3 regions of the Pseudarthrobacter adonitolis genome follow, and region 2 is predicted to be linked to each of the others. Evidence: riboswitches for the same ligand, from Rfam matches in the RefSeq annotation. Region 2 holds a riboswitch; each other region holds the start of a gene.
The links. Region 2 has a riboswitch for cyclic di-AMP ahead of ACZYZ4_RS04090 (C40 family peptidase). Riboswitches for the same ligand answer to the same signal wherever they lie in the genome.
Positions count from the first base shown of each region.

Region 1 (7,260 bases), on a different contig from region 2:
CGGTATTGCGGTGCCGTGCCTGCCGTCGCCGTATCTCCGTACGGTGTGGCGGCGAAAATCCAGCCCTGCGCCATGTCCGGGTTGGCAGCCGCTTCAACGTAGAAGTCAACGGACATGCCGCTGCCCAGGAGCTTCAGGGGAATGTACTGGTTCCGGGGCGAAATGGCCTTGATGATGGTGCCGTCAGGGCGCCAGGCGATTCCCTCGCACTGGAATCCGGGGGCTTCGTTGATGAAGCCAAGATCCACCACGATTTCCACGGCGGTGTCCGGGCCGGTGCCCCAGGCTTCCGGGACGTCGCCCTGCAGTCGCAACCACTTGGTGCCCCACGGCTTGCCCCAGGCGGCACCGTGTTCCTGAGGCGCGAAGTGATTCCGCAGTGCTTCCATCACTGACACGGGTTCGCCGGGAGCATCCCAGCTGCTCAGGTTCAGCGGAACGGTGCGGGCGTAAACGGCGGGAACGATCCGCTCGCGGACAAACCGGTCCAGGCGGACTTCGGTGATCCGGCGGTCGTCATGCAATGTAAACCCTCTTAGGTGCTTGAACTGGAGTTCTCGAATCCGGACCAACGCGTCCAATCGATGGATAAAATCTACCGGCTAGTAGCTCAATAGCCAAGCCTCACCGGAAATCTTCGCCGAAGGTGCTGACGATGTTTTCTGTCCGGGTACGTTCGCGCGGACCCCTGCCGGGTCCTCCCCGGGGACCTGCGCAGGAACCGGCGCGGCGGGCAGCGTGATCCTGCCCTGTCCGGCGTAGATATTCAGGCTGGTGCCCCGGCTGAATCCTGCCAGGGTCATGCCGCTGGCCTCCGCCAGCTCCACAGCAAGGCTCGACGGCGCGCTTACCGCCGCCAGCACGGGAATGCCTGCCAACGCTGCTTTCTGGACGAGTTCAAACGACGCGCGGCCCGACACCTGCAGGACCAGCCCGGTCAGCGGAAGCAACCGCTCCCGCAGGGCCCAGCCCACCACCTTGTCCACGGCGTTGTGGCGTCCCACATCCTCGCGGAGGCACAGGAGCTGCACGCCGCCGTCGTCCGTTATGCGGAAGAGGCCCGCAGCGTGAACTCCCCCGGTGACGTCAAAGACGTCCTGGGCTTCGCGGAGCCGCCCGGGCAGGGAAGCCAGAACGTCAGCGGCCACGGTCAAAGGATCCGCGGCCGGGCTGAAATGGGAGGACTTGCGCACTGCCTCGATCGAGTCCGTGCCGCAGATACCGCAGGAACTTGAGGTGAAGACGTTCCGTCCCTTCGCCGGGAGTTCGACGTCGGACCGCAGTTGGGCTTCCACCACGTTGAACGTCTGGACGCCGTTTTCGTCCTCGCCGGCACAGAACCGCAGCGACACCAGCTGCTCGGGAGCCCAGATGATCCCTTCGGACACCAGGAAGCCGGCCACGAGGTCAAAGTCGTCCCCGGGTGTCCGCATGGTCACCGAAAACGACAGCGCACCGATCCGGATTTCCAGCGGCTCTTCGACGGCGAGGACGTCCTCGCGGTGGCGGACCGGGAACTCAAGGGCCTTCGGCGAGCCATCCAAAACGTACTTATGCACCTTGCGGCGCTGTGTCACACGGCCCATCAGCAAACCGCCAGACAGTCTCGAAGGGCCCCGTGGACGTTCCGGACCTGCCGGCTGGCGCTGTTCATAGGTCCATCATCGCACCACTGGCTGTGCTGTGGCGTACGTGCTTCCGCAGCCCGGCGCCTACCCCAGCAGGGCACTCCAGTCCACCGGACCGGCGGGCTTCGCAGCGTCCTTGGCAGCTGCCCGGGTGGCCGGCTTGGCGGCGGGCCGGCCCTTGGACTTGGCGCCTGGCTGTTCGGGCGCGGGCACCGGCGGTCCCCACGGCAAGGCAAACGCCGGGACGGGTTCGCCCAGCTGCACGCCGTGCGGCGGAACAACCATCACCCCGTGCGCCGACGCCAGTCCGCGCATCATCCCGGGACCTGTGTGCTTGGCCGGTGACGCCATCCCGTACAGCAGGCGGAAGGGCATCAGCCTGGTCCGGCCCGGCTCCGGCTCGATGGTGGTGCCGCACGGGACCTCCTGCACCGGCGGCATGGTGCCGTGGCCCAGCGCCGCCAGCAGCGGTTCGCCCACCGTGGACAGTGCCATCATGGCGGCCAGCGGGTTTCCGGGGAGCCCCAGGACAAAGCGCCCGTCGGGGAGCTCGGCCAGGACGGCCGGATGGCCGGGGCGCATCGCGATGCCGTCGACCACCAGCCGCCCGCCCAGTTCCGCCACGGCCCGGCGGAGATGGTCGGTGTCCGAGCGGCCTGTACCGCCGGTGGTGATCACGACGTCGGCCGGCAACGCGGAGGGGTCCGGCATCTCGGGTGGGACGTCCGCCAGACCGTCCAGCCACTCAGCGTAGGAATCGCCGATCCGTTCCTGGCCGCCGTTGATGCCGCCGAGCATTTCCACGACGGCCGCGAGCTGCGGGCCGAAGGTGTCCCGGACCTGTCCGGGGACCGGCAGCCCGCGGGCCACAACTTCGGAGCCGGTCAGCAGGAGTTTAACGACCGGCTTGCCCTGGACCAGCAGGTCATCGTGCCCGGCCAGGGCCGCGACCGCCAAATGGGCCGGGTTCAGGGTTACGCCGGCCTTGACCAGCACCTCCCCCGCGGCTGCTTCCTCGCCGGCCTTCCTGATGTGCTGGCCGTTCCCTGGCTCGCCGGGGCGGGCGGTGCCGCCGGTCATCAGCAGCGGCAGGCCGTCGTCGTCCGTTCCAAGCACGGCACTTTCGCTGCGCAGAACCGCCTTGGCGCCGGGCGGAATCAGTCCGCCGGTGACAATGGGGCTGGCCTGGTGTGGTGCCAGCCGCTGGCCGGCCTCCGCCACAATCCACGGGCCGCTGCCGTTGACGGCCCAGCCGTCCATCGCAGACGACGCATAGTGCGGCATGTCGTGCAGTGCGGTGATGTCGTCGGCCAGGACCCTGCCCAGGGACTGGCTCAGGGGAACCCGGCCCGGCGGAATCGGCGTAGCGATGTCAAAGGCGGCTTTGCGCGCCTCATCCCAGGTGTGGGCAAGGTGCTTTGCCGGGGCTGGCTGCTGCTCGGAGCTTTCGGATACGTCGCCGGGGGCGGCGGTCACTGAACGGGGGTCATTCGACGGGGGTCCCGGCGGATTCGGCATCATAGTCAGCAGCAAGGGTGCGGGCACGGTCCATGGCAGCGGTCATGGCGGCGGCGTTCGTGGCCTGTCCTGATCCCGCAGCCAGGCCGGCGGCGAAACCGGCAATAAAGGTGGTGAGCGGGGCGGCCGGGCGGACCACTGAGTGGGCTGCCACGCCGGCCAGCGACAGAATGGTGTTGACGTCGATCTGGACCTCCTCCAGCTCATACGCCTGGAGCAAGGCCCTGCACCACTCTTCCAGCGTCTCGTCCTGGCTTTTCACGCTCTGCCTCCCAAATCATCCGCGGCGGTGTTGCTCCGGAGCCCGCTCATGGGATCCGGTCCGGCCACTCCAAGTGCGGCGGCATCGTCCCAAGTGTCCACGTCGGCCGTGGAGCCGGCCGGAACGGCGACAAGCTGCACGTCCAGACTAGCAAGGAGTGCCCGCACCGAACCGTTGATTAAGCGTCCTGTGCTTTCCAATTCAGCCACGGAACGTTGTAGCGCGACTGTGCTATAAAAGCCGACCAGGGGCTGGCGGCGGCCATCCTCAGAAGTGGCCACCACGCCGTCCGATTCCAGGCCCGCCGCCTGTACCGCGGAGTGCCCCCCTGCGGCGTATTCAACGGTGGCAGTCCCTGCGGCAGCGGGTCCTCCTGAACGCAGCGCAGCCTTCAGCGCCGCCACCGCCTGCCCCACGTTGGGCATGTCGCAGGCCAGCACCAGTGTCAGCCGGGGACGGTTGCCGCCCGTAGCGGCCAGCGCCGCGAGCCCGGCTGCGATAGCGGCCGCGGGACCGCCAAACGGCGGTTCCTCGCGGCAGCGGAGTAACCCGGCCGGGACCTCCCCGGCGTCCGGACCAACCACGACGGCGGCCCGGGCTCCCCCGGCAGCGGCGGCGGAGCGGCGCAACAGGGAGTCGCCGTCGTACGTCAGACTCTGCTTGGGCACGCCACCGAGCCGCGACGAACGGCCGCCGGCGAGGATGACGGCATCGAAGTCGGGGGGGTCAGCGTCCACCCTCCCAGCTTAACCGTGCGGGCTCGAATGCCGTGCGGGCTGGTATTCAGGCGGCCCTTTCAGGCAGGAGGAACGGGTCCCAGGCAGGCGTGGGCTTCTCAAGCTCCTTGATCTGCCAGATGGTGCCATGCGGCGGTTCCGGGACAAACCTGAGCTTCCAGCCCATTTCAGCCGGCGTGTGATCGCCCTTGGTGTTGTTGCACCGAAGGCACGCGGCCACCAGGTTCTCCCAGGAGTCGGCGCCGCCACGTGATTTGGGCTGCACATGGTCGATGGTATGGGCACCTTTTCCGCAATACGCGCACCGGTGACCGTCCCGCCGCAGGACTCCGCGGCGGCTGACCGCGGCGCTCTGGTTGTATCTGGGGCGGATATAGCGGTTCAGGAGAATCACGGACGGGCGGCCCAGGATCTCCTGCGGCCCCACCACGGGGTCTTCGCCTTCGGCAATAACGCTGGCCTTGCCCGTGAGCACAAGGACCAGCGCCCGGCGGAAGGTGATTACCGCCAGCGGTTCATATCCAGCATTCAGAACGAGAGTGCGCATGCACGTACCTCTTCGTGGCCGCACCCGTCAGGGGCACGAGGGCCGGCTGCCCCCGGCATATCCGGGCTATGGATCGACACCACAAGAGTAAACAAAGAATCCCGGGATCAGCTAATCGCAGAAGTGGCCGCGGTCAGGCGCCGCCCCCGCGCACCCGTCCGGAGCACTGCTGCAGCCCGGCGACAGCAAAGGACCCCCGCCGTGAGGCGGGGGTCCTTGAATGCTGAATCAGTTGCTAGGACACGCGGATGAAGACCGGTCCTGAGCCAACATTGGCGCTGAAGACAACGGTCTGGTTGCCGTTGTAGCCGCCGTGCACTGCCTGGCCGTTGCCGGCGTACACGGCAATGTGGGCAACGCCCGCGCCGCCGTCGGCGTAGTAGATCAGGTCGCCGGGCTGTGCCTCGGCGGCACTGACGGTGCTGCCCAGGGACAGGTAGCCGGCGGGCCAGCCGTGGAAGTTGATGCCCACGGCGGCCAGGGCGTTGGTCACCAGCATGGTGCAGTCCTGGTTGACACCCAACTGGGCGTACGCAGCGGACAGGATGGCCGCACCCTTGCCGCTGGCAGCGACCGGAGCCGAAGGAGCGGCCGGCGTTGCCGACGCTACCTTGACGGTGGCCGCGGCCTTGGGAGCCGGAGCTGGAGCCTCAACAACAGGCTCGGGAGCCTCAACCGGAGCCGGCGTGGTGGTCACGGCAGGCTTCTCGTAGGAGATGGCAATGGTGGAAGCGGCCGAAATGATGGCCGGGGCGAAAGCCTCAACCTCAAGGTTCGAAGCGGAAGCAGCTTCACGCTGGACTCCGGTGTCTGCCGCGTTCGCAGCAATACCACTGGTCAGGACAAGGCCGGAAGCAGCAGCGATAACCGCAGCCTGACGGCCCATGCCGCCGGCGTTGTCGCCGACAGCCTTAGCAATGACAGCCAGCGAGTTGGTCTTGGCGACCTCGGCGCGGTGCCGTGCAACAGTTGCACGTGTAGTCATTAATTTCTCTCTTTCGTTTTCCTTAGGACCGCGTGGGCAGCACAAGGGCTTTGGACGCGCCGGCATCTTGGGGGTACGCCGGCACGCCCCGAACGGGGATTTAGCGAAGAGTTTCTCTCGAAGAAACGGTTCCGGCAGCGCTGGGCTGCAGGAACTACTGGACTGCAGGACCTACGGGACCATCGTGAAGAACGCGGAAGAGCCCGTGGATGCCACGGAGTGGAGCAGCGTGCCCTGTGACGGATTCAGTGCGCTGATCATCATGCCGTTGCCAACGTAGATGCCGACGTGGGCGCCGCCATTCTGCATGACCAGGTCACCGGGAGCCGGTGTGGCGGTGGGCCGCATGGCTGTCCAGGCATTGGTGCGGGGAATACTGATGCCGGCCTGGGCGTAGACCCACTGCGTGAAACCTGAGCAGTCCCAGCCGCTGGGGGTGGTGCCGCCCCAGAGGTAGGGGTTGCCGATGCCGGTGTAGGCAATTGCTGCCAGACCCGATGCGGCGGCGGAGGAGACAGTGTCAGCGAGCTTGGAGGCCGCGGCCTCGGTTGCGGCAGCACTCTGAGCCCCGGTTTGGGAGGCCGTGGACTGCGCACGGACCGTCTCAACCTTCGGTGCCGGCGCGGTCTTGATCACGGGGCGCTCGAAGGAAACGGTAGCTGTAGGCGCCGCGGTTACGGCAAGTGCCGTCTGCGCGGACCCGGACTCGGTGGAGGCGGATACGCCGGCGGTGGTGTCCGCGGCGTTTGCCGGAAGCCCCATGCTCAGGATCAGACCTGATGCGGCTGCGATAACAGCAGCCTGGCGACCTACGGTCCCGGCATTGACACTAACGGCCTTGGACACGGGGCCCAAGGGGTTGGTGCGGACCGGTTGTGCGCGGTGACGCGCAGAACTATGGCGTGAAGACACGAAGGTAGCCTCTCCCAATGCCTGCGAGGTAAGCTGTCGGATTCGGATGGGAGTCACCCGGCCGCGCTGCTTCACAGTGGAAGCTTTGCGACTTAACCCCAAGGCCTTCAGAATCGAAGACCAAAATTGGTTCCCCCGCCCCTGCCAGACGATGTCATGCGAACGGACCTTGAGCGGTGGCAGAGCTAGGCAATCCACTCAAGAACGTCAACTTCGGAAAAGTTGACGCGCTTTAGACGTTACAGGAGTTCCGAGCCAATGTCACATTCAGGTCACGGCACGTCGCTGCGATTCGAGAGTTTGCCATCACTTGGGTCAGAGCCAGCCACTGGGGTCAACGACTTCGCCGTTGACCTGGACCTCGAAGTGGAGGTGGCAGCCCGTGGACGCGCCCGTGGTGCCGCTCAGGGCAACCACATCGCCGCGGGCGACCGTCTGGCCCACCCTGACGCTAGCGGAGGAGAGGTGGTTGTACGTGGTTTCAAGGCCATTGCCGTGATCCACCACCACGCGGTTGCCGCCGCCGTACTGGTGCCACCCAACAGAGGTCACGGTGCCGCTGGCAGCAGCCAGGACAGAGGTTCCGCACTGTGCCACGAAGTCCTGGCCACGGTGGAAGTCGCCGGAGCCGCCGGTAATGGGGCTGACCCGGAATCCGAAGGGTGACGCCG
Region 1 is NZ_JBVAYW010000017.1:28,421-35,680, reverse strand. It holds gene ACZYZ4_RS15145 (alpha-mannosidase) at 1-524, opposite strand, end outside; gene fdhD (formate dehydrogenase accessory sulfurtransferase FdhD) at 603-1,586, opposite strand; gene ACZYZ4_RS15135 (molybdopterin molybdotransferase MoeA) at 1,713-3,104, opposite strand; gene ACZYZ4_RS15130 (DUF6457 domain-containing protein) at 3,115-3,408, opposite strand; gene mobA (molybdenum cofactor guanylyltransferase) at 3,405-4,145, opposite strand; gene ACZYZ4_RS15120 (HNH endonuclease) at 4,192-4,692, opposite strand; gene ACZYZ4_RS15115 (NlpC/P60 family protein) at 4,928-5,677, opposite strand; gene ACZYZ4_RS15110 (C40 family peptidase) at 5,849-6,523, opposite strand; cyclic di-AMP (ydaO/yuaA leader) riboswitch at 6,594-6,756, opposite strand; gene ACZYZ4_RS15105 (M23 family metallopeptidase) at 6,905-7,260, opposite strand, start outside.
Region 1: another riboswitch for cyclic di-AMP. It lies ahead of ACZYZ4_RS15110 (C40 family peptidase); the one in region 2 lies ahead of ACZYZ4_RS04090 (C40 family peptidase).

Region 2 (7,260 bases):
ACTTCCTGCCGGCGTCGCGGACAGTGCCGCGTACGGCTCCGACGGACGACCCATAGGATCCAAGTGCCCCGCCCACCCGGGACTCCACGTCTTCCGCCCGGTACCAGGTTCCCTCGTCCTGCAGGGTGGCGTCGATGAAGCCGGCGGCCTCCTGCACCCTTTCGTTCACCGTGTTTTGGTTCAAGGCGCCCGCTACCGTCCCTGCCGGCCGGCAGCGGCGTGGACTATGCAGAACGGCGTCGACGGGCGGGCTTCGAGCCGTCCGTCCGCGATGGGGTCCCCGCACAGGGCGCACGTACCGTAGGTGCCCGCAGCAATCCGCGCCAAGGCCGCGTCCACCTGTTCGAGGCCCCAGCTGCTCTGCTTCAGGAGCGCCGATGCCTGCGATAGCTCGAACGCAATAGTGGAGCCCTCGGGGTCGTGCTCGTCATCCACGTTGGAATCCTGGCGTGCGCCATTGGCTGAGGAGATGTCCGCACGGAGGGCTGGAAGAAGCGCGAGTTTCCGCGCGCGCTCGTCCTCCAGCATGACCCGGAACCGTTCAAAATCGGGCATGGGAATAGCCTAGTGGTTTGGGTCTCGACAAGCGCGGCCGGTTGGAGGATGCTGGCAATCGTAAGCGCCTCAGATGCCGTCTGGCAGCCAGGGACAGACAGCTGATGGACACAAACTCCACAGAGAAAGTCTGCGTGTCATGCCTACAAACATCGTCACCGAGCTGGCAGTCAAGTCCCACAACACGCCGGATGAGAAGCGCCGCCCGGACAAAACCGAAGTGGACCTCGTCAACCTGGGCGACTACACGGTTGGCCGGTTCACGTTCAATCCAGGCTGGCGCTGGTCGGACTGCATCAAGCCGGTGGTCCAGACCGAGTCCTGCCAGAACAACCACGTCGGTTACTGCGTTTCCGGGGCCCTCAACGTCGAGACCACCGATGGCAATCGGATCAACATCAGCGCCGGCGACTCCTACACCATTCCGCCAGGGCATGACGCCTGGGTGGACGGCGATCAGGCCTTCGTCGGAATTGAATTCCTCAGCGCCGCGGAATTCGCCAAAGCCCCGGGAACGTGACCCGACTGCCGTCCCAGAGCAGGTCAGTACCAGTTCTTGGCCACGGAATGGTTCCACGCGCCGCAGGGTGACCCGTAGCGGTCCGCGATGTACGACAGTCCCCAATTGACCTGAGTCCGGTAGCTGGTGAGCCAGTCACTCCCGGCGCTGCCGTACTTACTGGCCGGCAGCGCCTGAGCGATCCCGTATGCGCCCGAGTAGGGGTTGGTGGCAGTGGTCAGCCAGTTGGATTCCTTGGTCCACAGCGACGCCAGGCACTGGAACTGGTCCTGGCCCCAGCCGTAGGCTCCCAGCTGGCCGGCCGCGTAGTTTTTTGCGCCAGCGGGGTCGTTCACAGCGCCGCCCGGCACAGAAGGCACGACGACGACGGGCGGCGGTGGCGGCGTCGGGCTGGGGACGGGAGCGGGGGCGGGCACTCCCGGTACAGCCGGTGGGGCCGGCGCCGGGTTCACAGGTTTCTGCGCGGCAGCGAGGGCAGCCGCCTTGGCTGCCGCCTCCGCCAGTTGGCGTGCCTGTTCCTGGGCTGCGGCCCGTTTGGCGGCCTGCGCCGTTTCGTACGCGGCCAAGGCTGCCTGGCCCTGCCGGAACTCCCCCTCCACCGCAGCGGTGGTGCCCTTGAGGGAGGCCAACTGCGCGGTCAGTTCCTGGCCGTGCTCCTCCTGCTCCGCGATCTGCCGGGACATCGCCTGCTGGGCGGACTGGGCGGCGTCGAGCTTGGTCCTGGCCTCCCCGGCCAGGCGCTCACGTTCGGCCCTGGCTGTCTGCTCCTGCTCAGCCAGGGCGCGGGAAATGCGTTCAGCGGCTGCGGATTTGTGCACTAGGGCAGCAGTCTTGTCGCTGACGATCTGGACGATGTTCAGGCCTTGGATGCTGTTGGTCTGCACAGCGTCGAGGGCAACGAAGAAACCCATATTGGTGCCACCAGTCTTGTACGACTGGGCTGCCAGGGCACCGATTTCCTTTTTGTACTGTCCCAGTTCGGCCGTGGCGCGTGCAGTCTGGGCGGTCAGGGCGTCCACGGTAGACGTGGCGGCCTGAAGCGCCACTTCGGCCAGGGCGTACTCGGCGGCGGACGTCACGGCCGCATTGCCCAGCGCCTCTGCTCCGGTCTGGAGCCCGCCCAGCAGCCCGGTGATCCTGGCGACCTCTGCCGCTTTGCCGGCTTCGCTTTGCTTGGCGTTCTGCACGTCCTGCCAGGAGGGATAGCCACCCGGCGGCGCGTCGTCGGCGGCATGTGAGGGAAGCAGCGCAACCGACCCGGCCAGGGCAACGGCCAGCATTCCGGCGAGGGCGGGCAGCCGCATTTTTTGAACAAACCGGGACATAGTTGGTGAGCTTACCGGGCATATACGGATTACAGGGCCTGACCTGCAACATCGTTACCGAGGAGTAGCGCATCCGTGCTGAAAGACGGGTGGATTCCAGGCCTACATTCCGTTATCGGAATGTGACATTGCCGCCGAATAGAAGTTATGGTCATGCGGTGGCCTGGCTCAAGCCGGGACATTCCCGCCAGTATGCCGAGCCCTGCCGCTGACCGGGATCCAGTCGCTTTCCAACTGGCAGGGACGGGGGAACCACGTTTCCACGGCTTTTCGAAGCCTTGGGGTTAAGTCAGTATCGCTCCGTCCTGTGCGGAATCGATGCCGGCCGGGTATCTCCGACCCGAACCCGACAGCTCACCCCGCAGGCATGGGAGAGGCGATCAACCGTGTCCAATATTTCAACTGCCGCACGCCACCGTGCGGTTCCTGCCAGCTCTACCGTCCTCGTTGGCCTGTCTTCAACGGCCAAAGCCCACGCCCTGACGTTCGGCCGGCCGGCCCTGGTGGCTGTTGCCGCCTCCGGCCTGCTGTTCAGCATCGGCGCCCCGGCGCAGGCCGGCGTCCACGGCCCCGACAATTCCGGGACTGTCAACGTTCAGGGCCAGGTCAGCGCACCTGCCCCGGCCGCAGTTGCCCCGGCACCCGCCGCGGCCAACGTTCACACTGTCGTTTCAGGCGACACACTGGGCGCAATTTCCACCAAGTACGGCGTCGCACTCAACGACGTGCTGGCTGTCAACGGCCTGACGATGACCACCATCATCTACCCCGGCGACCAGATCCAGATCCCCGGTGCCGGCTACACAGCACCGGCCCCGGCGGCGAAGGCCGCCGCGGCCCCGGCCGCCCCAACCAACACCGGCATCCAGCTGGCCTCAACGTCCGCACCGGCGGCACAGGCGCCGGCCGGCTCACTCGGCGCGGCCATCCTGGCTTCCGCCAATTCCCAGCTCGGCCTCCAGCAGGACTGCACTGCCATGGTGGAGAAAGCGCTGCGCTCGGTCGGTAAGAGCGTGGGAGACCTGGCGCCGGGCCAGTTCTACCAGTACGGCACGGTGGTGGGCACGCCTGCCGCCGGTGACCTGGTCATCACGGCCGGCCATGTGGGCGTCTACGCCGGCAACGGCCAGGTTGTCAGTGGCGGGGTGGACGGTTACAAGACCGAAGTCCACTCCATCAGCTGGCTCTCCGGAGCGTCCTTCGTCCGCGTAGCGTGATCCGGCCGTGCACGACGGCGGCGGGTGGCACCCAGCTGCGCGCCGCCGTCGTCCACCCCTTGTGTTCACTCAGGTCCCGCAGAAGGTCCGGTAGCTCCCGAAGGTTTCAGGGGCGGGGCCTGCGTAGCGTTCCAGGCCGGGCCGCGGCGTGTACGGATCCGCAAGGACGTTCACCAAGAGGTTGAAGGGGTCCAGGTCGCCTGCAACAGCAGCGTCAAGGGCCTCCTCCACCAGATGGTTCCTGGGGATGTAGACGGGGTTGACCCGGTCCATCAGGTCCGCATCCGGCACCAGGTCCAGCCACGGTTCGGCCCAGGCGTCGAAGGCTCCCGGGTCCGCGAACATGGCCCGGGCAGTTTCCGGGGTACCGCGGGCCGCCGAACCAAGGCTCCGGAAGAAGGACGTGTAATCCACCTGACCTTCCTGAAGCAGGCCCAGCACGCCGTCCACCAGAGGCGACGCGACGTCGTCGTGCGTGTCCGCGCGCAGCCCAAGCTTGGATTTCATGCCGGCTGACCAGGCCGCGCTGTACAGCGTGCGGAAGGCGCCGAGGGACTCTACGGCGAGCGCAACGGCCTGATCCTGCTCTTCATGGAACAGGGGCAGGAGTGCTTCGGCAAGCCGGGTGAGGTTCCATTCGGCAATGAGCGGCTGGTTGCCGTAGGCGTACCGTCCGCCCTCGTCGATGGAGCTGTAGACGGCGGCCGGGTTATACGCGTCCATAAACGCACACGGTCCGTAGTCGATGGTCTCGCCTGAGATGGTCATGTTGTCGGTGTTCATCACGCCGTGGACGAATCCCACCAGCATCCATTGCGCCACCAGGGACGCCTGGGCGGCTATGACCGCATCGAAGAACGCAAGATAGGAATTTTCGGCCTGCGCCGCGTCCGGGTGATGGCGGCTGATGGCATGATCGGCCAGGCGGCGGAGGAGGTCTGTGTCGCCGTTGACGCGGGCGAACTGGAAGCTGCCGACACGCAGGTGGCTGCTCGCCACCCGGGTGAGCACAGCCCCGGGCAGCATGGTTTCGCGGCGGACGGGCCGGCCCGTGGCCACCACGGCAAGGGACCTCGTGGTGGGGATGCCCATCGCGTGCATGGCTTCACTGACGACGTATTCACGCAGCATGGGACCGACGACGGCGAGTCCGTCACCAGCGCGGGCGAACGGCGTCCGGCCGGAGCCCTTGAGATGGATGTCGCGAAGCTGCCCGTGGATGTCAGTGACCTCACCGAGCAGGAGCGCACGGCCGTCGCCGAGTACGGGTGAGTATCCGCCGAACTGGTGGCCGGCATACGCCTGGGCCACCGGTGTGGCCCCTTCAGGAATCTGGTTGCCGATGAGCAACCGAGTCCCCTCGGGCGTCCGCAGCGAGGACGGGACCAGGCCCAGCTCGCTGGCCAACGGCTCGTTCAGGACGAGCAGCTGCGGGTCTGGCGCTTCCTCTGCCTGCCAGGGAACCGCCAACTCCTCGAGTTCGCGGGCGAAACGCCCGTCGAAGGTGAGCGTTAGTGGGATAGCGGTGCTCATGCTTCAAGACTACTCGCGGCAGGATCGCCCATACGGCGACAGGTCGGATGTGCTGTCTCAGAACACTGTCCGTACCAGGCGAGGGTGTCGTTCCAGGCGGCCGTGGCCTGGGTTTCCTTGTAGCGCTCGCCGGTGTCGTTGTGGAAGGCATGGTCCACGCCGGGGTAAACGGTGAGCTGATGCGTCACCGTGGTGGCGTCCAAGGCATCGCGGAGGGCTGGCATGGCACCGGTGATCCGCTGGTCACGTTCTGCATATACTCCAAACGCCACCGCCTTGAAGCGGCGGGCAACGTTCTGGATGTGCGGGGTCAGACCACGGTTCTCGTGGCACACCAGCACCGCCGGGCCGGCTGCACCGGATTCGGACCGGGCGAGGCAACCACTGATGTCCGTTCCGTCGGACGCGAACCGGATGGTCGCCGTCGTAATCCCCGAGGCGCCCTCCGGGACGGAAAGCGGACTGTTGGCCCCGGCACAGCCCCGCCCGACGGCAGCTGGACGGGCACCGCGCACTGCCTAACGGTTATCCGCGCCTATCCTTCCGGCCTCACGCGATGAAGGAACGGCTGGGCGGAGTCTGTAGCCTTGAGGCGTGGGACATTCAGCGGTCATCATCGGCGCGGGAATCGGCGGCCTGAGCACGGCACGGGCCCTGACGCGTCACGGCTGGGCAGTGAAAGTATTGGAGCAGGCGGCGGCCCTGCCGGCGTCGGGCACCATGCTGGGCATGTGGCCGGCCGCGATGAAGGCCCTCGACGACATTGGTGTTGACGCCTCACGCCGCACTGATGGCTGGGCGCATATTGCTGCCGGCGCAGGAACACGGCTCTGGACGCCGGGCGGGCGGACGTTGGTGACAGCCCCCGGCGGCGCCGACCTGAACCTGGTCTCCCGGCCCGCGTTGCTCGCCGCTCTAGCCCGGGACATCGACGTCAGCTTCAACACGCAGATCGTCGACCCCGGACAGCTGGACGATGCAGAGCTGGTAGTCGGTGCAGACGGCACCTTCAGCCGCACCCGGCAGCGGATGTTCGGTGACCGGTTCCGCGCCCGCTCCCTTGGAGCCGTCGCATGGCGGGGCACCGTCAAGGGCGCCGTAGCCGAATACGGCGAGATCTGGGCCCCCGGGGCACTGTTCGGCATCACACCGGCAGGTCCGGACGCGACCAACTGGTATGCATGCATCCGCGCCAACCAGACGTTTGATGGACCACACCTGCCCCACATAGTGAACCATTTCGGGTCCTGGTATCGCGGAGTGAGGGAGCTGATTGACAGGATCGAAGAAGGAGCCATTTTGCATCATGGTCTCTTCGAGGCACCAAGGTTGCCGTCGTACATCACTGGAAAGACGGCGCTGGTGGGCGACGCCGCCCACGCAATGGCGCCTTTCCTTGGGCGTGGCGCCTGCGAGGCCATCGTGGATGGAGCCACACTGGGGCGGTCCGTGGCGCAGGGCTCCTCTGTCGAGGCGGGTCTTGCCGTGTTCGACAAGAAACGCAGGGCGCGGACTCAGCGGCTGGTGTTGGCCTCGCGCGTGATGGGCCAATTCGCCATGACGGATACCGGCGCAGGAATCCGCAACGCGGCGGTCGGCACTGTCGGCCGGCTTATGAAGCCCAGGCCACGGCGGGATCTCGGGCTCCCCCGTCGCTAAGAGGCGTCAGTCACGCGATCGCATGAGCGGTGGATTGAGCACGGCATGCGTTGGCTGGCCTGCTGTCGGGCGGGCCGTTTCGGCGAGCCTAAAGAGCGCAGCGGGGCGGCCGGCGTCGCCCGAGGTCATCCGCCCGGTGCTCTCCAGAAAACCAGGCGTTCCCGTGGCCTTCCGGTGGAAGTTCCTGGGGTCGAGTCGGGTGTCCCAAACGGCCTCATACACAGCACGGAGCTGGGCAACGGTGAATTCCTCACCGCAGAAGGCCGCCGCCAACGGCGAGTATTCAAGCTTTGATTTTGCCCGCTCCACTGCATCGTCGAGGATCCGCTTATGGTCGAAGGCGAGCTGCACCTGGCCCCTCAGGATCTGGCTGACCGGATACCAGCCGGCGTGCTCGGCGTCGCTGCCGGCAGACAGTACCGGGAAATTGGGAGCGAGCAGTAAGTGAGCC
Region 2 is NZ_JBVAYW010000002.1:320,699-327,958, forward strand. It holds gene ACZYZ4_RS04070 (DNA alkylation repair protein) at 1-169, opposite strand, end outside; gene ACZYZ4_RS04075 (TraR/DksA family transcriptional regulator) at 193-555, opposite strand; gene ACZYZ4_RS04080 (cupin domain-containing protein) at 695-1,075, shown strand; gene ACZYZ4_RS04085 (coiled-coil domain-containing protein) at 1,099-2,400, opposite strand; cyclic di-AMP (ydaO/yuaA leader) riboswitch at 2,615-2,783, shown strand; gene ACZYZ4_RS04090 (C40 family peptidase) at 2,787-3,617, shown strand; gene ACZYZ4_RS04095 (protein adenylyltransferase SelO) at 3,687-5,150, opposite strand; gene ACZYZ4_RS04100 (dienelactone hydrolase family protein) at 5,147-5,665, opposite strand; gene ACZYZ4_RS04105 (FAD-dependent oxidoreductase) at 5,745-6,809, shown strand; gene ACZYZ4_RS04110 (NUDIX hydrolase) at 6,816-7,260, opposite strand, start outside.

Region 3 (7,260 bases), on a different contig from region 2:
CGTCTATTTCGCCGATCCCGACGGCAACAAGTGGGCCGTGCAGTACATCCCGGGCCGTGACGCCTGAGGCAAAATAGGCAGCATGAAAATCCCCACACCTGCCGCCACACGAACACCTGCCGCTACACGAACACTGACCTGCCGGGCCGTCCATTTCGATATGGACGGCACGCTGGTGGACTCGACGGCAGTAGTGGAGGAGGTCTGGGGAGAATTCGCTGTCCGGTACGGTCTGGACATCGCCGAAATCCTGCGCACTTCGCACGGCGTCCAGGCTGCCGACACCGTGCGTAGGTTCGCCCCGGCGGGGGCCGATGTCGTGGCGCTCACTGCCGAACTCGGCGACATGGAAAGGGTGCGGACTGCCGGTATCGTCGCGTTGCCGGGGGCTGCCGAGCTGCTCCGCAGCCTGCCCGCCCAGGCAGTGGCGCTGGTGACTTCAGCGGACAGGACCTCGCGGACATCCGCATGGACGCCGCGGGACTGGCCATGCCGGCCACGGCCGTGACGGCGGACTTGGTCACACGAGGCAAGCCGCACCCGGAAGGGTATCTGATGGCAGCCGGGCTGCTGGGCGTGAAGCTGGAGGACGCCGTGGTGTTCGAGGACGCGCCCGCCGGAATCGCGGCAGGCGTTGCCGCCGGTATCCGGACGGTGGCCGTGGGTCCCAATACGGGCGATTTGCCGGCAGGCCTGCTCCACATCCCGGACTACAGTGCTGTGCGCGTCTCCGTGGAAACGGACGCCAGGGGACGGCAGATCATTTCTTTCCGGCTTTGAGGGCGGTGACCATCTTCGTGATCCGCCGGGCCCGGGTTTCGTCCGTCTTGGCATCGCCGATTGGCTCCACGTACCGGCGCTGCGTACTGTAGTTCAGCGTGGCGTAGAACGCCTGCGCGTCGGGTTCGGCGGCCAGGGCGGCGGCCAGATCGTCGGGGACCTCGATGATGCGCGGCTGGGTGTCCAGTTCCACGTCGACCTCGACGGTGTCGCCAGCGGCAACTCCGGTGAATTCCCGGTTAGCGGTGCTCACCCCGATCAGGTTCTGTCCGCCCATGACCGCGATGCTGCTCCGGTAGCTCTTTCCGTTGATGGTCACCACAACCGGCGGACGCTTGCCTGCGCCGAGAGCCGAGATGACCTCCTCCGGAACCTCAATGCCCGCCTTGTTGCCGCTGCCCAGGATGGTGGTGGTGAATTTCATGGCCCAAGTATGGCCCGGAGCCGCTGGGCAGGGAACCCCTGACCCCCGCGCCGGGATGCCCCGGCGCGGGGGAGTTTGCCTAGTACCAGTTGTGCGACAGGTGGAAGTTCAACGCGCCGCACGGTGACTGGTACCGCTCCTGGATGTAGTTCAGGCCCCAGTTGATCTGCGTGCGGTAATTGGTGAGGTAGTCCGCGCCGGCGCTCGCCATCTTTTCAGCGGGCAACGACTGGACGATGCCGTACGCGCCGCTGCTGGCATTGGTGGCCGTGGTGGACCAGTCGGATTCCTTGGTCCACAGCGTCTGCAGGCACTGCATCTGGTCGGCGGACCAGCCGTAGGTCGCCAGCTGGCTGGCGGCGTAGGCTTGTGCCCCGGCGGGGTCGTTGACGGGCACAACAGGTGCGGGGGCGGGCTCGGGAGCCGGAGCCGGAGCTGGGGCCGGGGCAGGTGCCGGGGCGGCAGCCTGGGGCGCGACGTTGATTTCGGCTGGCGCAGCTTCCGGGGTGGCCGGGGGCTGGATCTGGGCTGCTTCGAAGCTCAGTTTCGACTGGGCGCCGGTTTCTTCGGCGGCCTGGTCCGCGCTGGCCGCAAGCGATGCAGACTCGGAAGCGTGTCCAGCGGCGCTGACCCCGATCAGCAGGGCGCCCGCCGTGGCAAACACCGCGGCGCGCTGGCCCACGGAGGGAATCCGGGCCACCTTGGACAGTGGGGACATTGCCGCACTGAAGCGGGTTTGCTTACGGTGGCTATCGGACTTTGTGTCGCCCTGCGGGCGCGTTTGTACCTTGAATTCAGACATGATGGATCGCCTCTCACACCTGCGGAGTTAGCTGTCGGGTTCGGATGAGGGCATCCGGCCACACGGCACAACCACGTGTTGGCTTAACCCCAAAGGGCACTTGGTGCCCGGGACGGTGGGTCCCCCGCCTCTGCCTCTGAAATCGGAATCCGGGAAGCGGCAGAGCTTGGCGTCATCCGGATATGCGGCCCGAACGGGATCCGCACCTGTTCGACGCTACAGGAGCCGGAAGCTTAAGTCACATTTTGGTAACAGAAATCACGACGACGGTGTGTCGCCTTGCTGTGATCGGGCGTCGGTTCGTGCCACGGCGCCGGTAGGGAGGAGTAAGGCGAACTCTGTCCGACCTGCCCGCGATGTCACTTCCACGCTCCCGCCGTGGGCCTTCGTGTTGGACTGGACAATGGACAGGCCCGGGCCAGTGGTGCCTTCCGACGCCGCGGCGCCCGAGGCCGGCGCCATGCCCTTGCGGGCCGGGGTCTGCGCGGGCAAGCCGGGAGAAAGCATGGTCCGCGAACTCCGCAGGGATGCCGCCGCCGTCGTCCGTTGCCGTCACCGCCGCGTTGCCATCGGCAGACTTCGTGACAGCGGTGACGACGGTGGTTCCCGGCGGCGTGTGCTTGCGCGCGTTGGAGAGAAGGTTGACCAGCACCTGCCGCAGATGGGTCGCATCACCGGTGACGGCGAGCGGCTCGTCAGGCAGTTCAACTCGTCAGGCAGTTCAAGGCGCCAGTGGTGGTCCGGGGCGATGACTTTCTCGTCCCTGACGGTTTCGATCACGAGTTGTGTGAGGTCCACCTGTGCAGCCGCAGCAGGACCTCCTCCACGCTGAAGGGCTTGGTCACGTATTCGTCCCCGCCGGCCGCCAGGCCCACGATCCTGTCCTGGACGGCGTCCTTGGCGGTCAGGAAAAGCGCAGGTACCTCCGGTGCGAAGTCGCGGATCCTGCCCAGCAGCTCAACGCCGTTGAACCCTGGCAGCATTACGTCCAGCACCGGGACGTCCGGGCGGAACTCCTTGGCGTGCTTGACGGCCTCCCGGCCATCCGAAGCCACGGCAAACGGACCATCCGGCCATGCGCAGCCCCATGCTCATGAGTTCGGAAAGGCTGGGTTTGTCGTCAACCACCAGGGCGCGGATGGGGGAGCCGTCCCGGGTGGGCGAGCGGGACGCCGACAATGCGCGGGCCGGCGGCGTTTCCGCTGGACAGGCGGCAAAGGCAACAAGCAACTTCGGCAAGTCACGGCACAGTGAATTTCGAGGGCTTAGCATCGCGAAAGAGCGAAGATTGTTCGCCAATATGGCCCATTTACGCACCCTTGGCGGACAATAACTCCCATTTTGTCGCCATTTCAGAATGGTGATCTGCAACACAAAACCGCATTCTGTCTCAGTATGCGGAACAAAGCCCCCATTGTTACTTGCAAGTTTTCATTGTTACGTTGCACACTTTCAATTGTGAACAAGAACTCAACAGCACCTGCAGCCGCAGAATATTGGCCCAGCACATCCGCTGCTGCCGACATGCGCTGTTGCCGAATGCAAGCCTGACCTTTAGACCCCACGAAGTTCTTAGGCATTCGCCCCCAGCCCAGCGTAGGGCGCCCTCCCCAGATCTCATTGCGGGGACAACCAGCATTCGAGCCGCGATGACGGCCATTCACATTGAGGTAAGCATTCATGTCAGTTGCATCCGGATACGTCCACATCTCCGTCCGTAACGCAGGCAAGGTTGGCCAGGCTTCCGGCCTTCGCCAGGGGTTCGGTGCCCGACCGGCATTCGCCCCGGCCGCCCCAAGCGCCAGCTTTCCTGCCCCCGGCTACTCACCCCAGGGCTACAACCCCAATACCTACGGCCAGCTCCGCGCTGTCCAGCCTGCCGAAGCCGCGCCGCTGACCGCGCCAACTCCGGTTATCGCGGGGCCAAACGCCGTGCGGCCAGTCGCCAACGACACCGTGGCCCGTGGATTTGTCCTCTATATGGGCATCGACGAGGAGACCGCGGCAGCTGCCGGAACCTCCATTGCCAAACTTGCCCAGGAAATCCGCGCCTACGCACAGTCACTCGTGACCGGTGCCGAAAGCTACGCGGCCGTGGCCGTGGCCCCCGCCGGCACCCCGGGTTCCGCGCTCGACGTCGTCCGTTCCACCTTCGGTGACCCCACAGTGAACGCGCAGAAGCGCACCGAGACTGCGCGGCTGCAGCAGCCCCAGGACCCGCGCCCGTCCGGCGTGCTGATCGACCTTGCCCGCCGCGAAGTCCACCTGGACGGCGAATCCCTGAACCTGACCTTCAAGGAATTTGAACTCCTGAACTACCTGGTGGAAAACGGCACCCGCACCGTTGGCCGCGATGAACTGCTCGAGGGCCTGTGGCGCAACGCCGAGGAAGTGCCCAACGAGCGCACCATCGACGTCCACATCCGCCGCCTCCGCTCCAAGCTGGGCCGCCTCGCCAACACCGTCCGCACCGTCCGCGGCCAGGGCTACCGCTTCTACGAGCACCCCGAGGTTATTGTCTGGGCCGCTCCGGAATACTCGATCTAGCCTTTCAGCGACGCACCAAAGTGGCATTTCGCCGTGGGGACGGCCGCTTTCGCTTTCGCGGCAGGATCCCTCTGCCTGCGCCCGTACCTCCCCACCGCCTCCCTAGCCTCGCAGGCTCGTCCAGGGAACCCGGGCGGCGTGGCCCCGCGCAACAACGGCGCTTTCGGGATGGCCCGCTTCGCTGCAGCGCCCTTCAGCGCGAAATGCCGCTTTTGTGCGTCCGGGCTCGTGAGTGATTGGCCTCCGCGGCTATTGGTCGACGGCGGAGTGGCCATGGTTTGTCACGGGGAACAGGCTTTGAGCTTCCGCTGCGCAGCTGGGCCCGGCATTCCGCGGGGCCAGACTCTCTCGCCCCCCAGAAGCGTGCTGGGCGTGACGGGGCGGCGCCGTGGGTCCTGCGGGTCTAGGCTTGGGGGATGAGCGACCACCACATCAAACGCCTGGTGATCATGCGGCACGCCAAGGCCGACTGGCCCGGCGGCGTGGCGGATCATGAGCGGCCGCTGGAGGAACGAGGACACCGCGAGGCGCCCCTGGCCGGCAAGTGGCTGGTCAAGCACAGCGTCCTCCCGGACTTCATCCTGTGTTCCAGTGCGCTGCGCACCCGCCAGACCTGCACGTGGGTGTGCTCTGAACTGGGGGATAAGGCCCCGACGCCGAAACTTGAGGACGGACTCTACGCCGCCTCTGCGCTGCGGATGCTCGCCGTGGTCAACCATGTGCCTGACACCGTCACCACCCTGATGCTCATCTCGCACATGCCGGGCGTCCAGGACCTCGCGATGCACCTGGCCTCACGCGACTCGAACCACGACGCCTACATGGACGCCGCCACCCGCTACCCCACCAGCGCCCTCACGGTGCTGGAAACGGAAAAATCCTGGGCCGAGCTGGACGGGCAGGACGCCCGGCTGACCAAGTTCAAGGTCCCGCGAGCCCACTGACCCCACGGGACCCAGCGACCTCCCGCAGCAGTCCGGCGACGTGCTGGATGCCCGGGCTGGCCGCCATGGTCCGGCGGTACACGATGCCCACCTGCCTGACCTGCGTGGGGTTGACCAGGGGCAGGCCGACGACGTCCGCAGGCAGCGCGGGCCGGCCGAGGCGGGGGACCAGCGCCACGACGGCTCCCTGCTCCACCAAGGCGATGTGGGTTGCAAAGTCAGGATCGTAGACCCTGATGTCCGGCACCCGGCCAAGATCGGCGAATATCCTCAGGAGCGCCTCGTTGCAGATGGCTCCGTGCGGCGTGCTGATCCAGCGTTCGTCCACCAGGTCCGCCGGTTCCACCCGGCCGCGTCCTGCCAAGGGATGGTCGCGGTGCACCAGGACGTCCGCAACGTCCTCGCACAGCCACTCGAGCGTCATGTGTTCCGGTATCACCAGCGGGACGGAGTTCCAGTTGTGGACCACACCCAGGTCCGCCTCCCCGTTGGCCACCCGCGCCACGGCTTCCCGCGGGTCCTCGGCCAGCACGCTGATGTCCAGGTCCGCTCCGGATGAAGCTAGCCGTCCCAGCAGCGGCCCCACGAGGCCCCGGCAGGCCGTGGAAAAGGAAACAACCCTGAGGTGCCCGGTGGGTTTGGCCGGATCCGCCAACAGGGTGGATTCCAGTTCCTCAAGTTCCGACAGGATGCGCCTGCCGTAGGCTGCCAGGGTGAGCCCCCGCTCGGTCAGCAGCACCCCGCGGCCGCGGCGTTCCAGGACGGGGAACCCGGTCTGCTTCTCAAGCTTCTTGATCTGCTGGGAGACGGCGGACGGACTGAAGCCCATCACCTCCGACGCCGCTATGACCGAACCGTGTTGTTCAATTGCCGCCAGGGCCCGGAGCGAACCGATCTCAATCATGAAGCAAAAGTACATGATTAGACGCAGAATTCAATGCTGGTGCTTCATTAGCCCTTCTGTCAGAGTAGGACCGTGAACCTCCGCCACTCCCTCCTCGCTGCCCTGGTCGCCGTTCTCTGGGGCCTGAACTTCGTAGCCATCGACTTCGGCCTGAATGCGAACGGCCGTGAGGTTCCCCCGCTGTTGTTTGTGGCGATGCGGTTCCTTCTGGTGGTCTTCCCCTGCATCTTCTTCATCAGGAAGCCCGACGTCAGCTGGAAGGCGATCATCGGCGTCGGCGCCTTTATGAGCGCGGGCCAGTTCGGTCTCCTCTATCTGGCCATGGCGCTGGGCATGCCGGCGGGCCTCGCCTCTCTGGTCCTCCAGGCGCAGGTACTGCTCACCGTCCTCCTGGCTGCCGGGTTCCTGCGCGAGCGTCCCAGCCGGAGCCAACTGGCCGGCGTCGTTCTCGGCGTTGCGGGCCTGGCCGTGGTGGCAGTCGGCCGCAGTGCCGTGGCTCCGCTGCTGCCGCTGATCATCGTCCTGGGAGCCGCGCTGTCCTGGGCTGCCGGCAACGTCATTGCGCGTCAGGCTAAGACCGCCTCCGGGCTGGGGCTGGTGGTCTGGTCGGGCGCAGTGGTTCCGCTGCCCCTCGCCGCGCTGTCGCTGCTGGTGGACGGCCCGGATGCGGTGTTCGGCACGCTGGCAGACCTCCAGCCGGCCACGATCCTGAGTGCGCTGTACACGGCCATTTTCGCGTCCCTGGTGGGGTACGGGATCTGGAACCGGCTCCTGGCCAGCTACCCGTCGTCGGCCGTGGTGCCCTTTACCCTGCTGGTTCCCGTGGTGGGCATGAGCGCGGCCTGGCTGGCATTGGGGG
Region 3 is NZ_JBVAYW010000016.1:6,665-13,924, forward strand. It holds gene ACZYZ4_RS14655 (VOC family protein) at 1-67, shown strand, start outside; gene ACZYZ4_RS14660 (HAD family hydrolase) at 83-508, shown strand; gene ACZYZ4_RS14665 (HAD-IA family hydrolase) at 469-780, shown strand; gene ACZYZ4_RS14670 (DUF1905 domain-containing protein) at 761-1,204, opposite strand; gene ACZYZ4_RS14675 (aggregation-promoting factor C-terminal-like domain-containing protein) at 1,284-2,006, opposite strand; cyclic di-AMP (ydaO/yuaA leader) riboswitch at 2,012-2,164, opposite strand; partial or broken gene ACZYZ4_RS14680 (sensor histidine kinase) at 2,265-2,828, opposite strand; partial or broken gene ACZYZ4_RS14685 (response regulator) at 2,804-3,185, opposite strand; gene ACZYZ4_RS14690 (winged helix-turn-helix domain-containing protein) at 3,687-4,553, shown strand; gene ACZYZ4_RS14695 (SixA phosphatase family protein) at 4,970-5,497, shown strand; gene ACZYZ4_RS14700 (LysR family transcriptional regulator) at 5,475-6,401, opposite strand; gene ACZYZ4_RS14705 (EamA family transporter) at 6,474-7,260, shown strand, end outside.
Region 3: another riboswitch for cyclic di-AMP. It lies ahead of ACZYZ4_RS14675 (aggregation-promoting factor C-terminal-like domain-containing protein); the one in region 2 lies ahead of ACZYZ4_RS04090 (C40 family peptidase).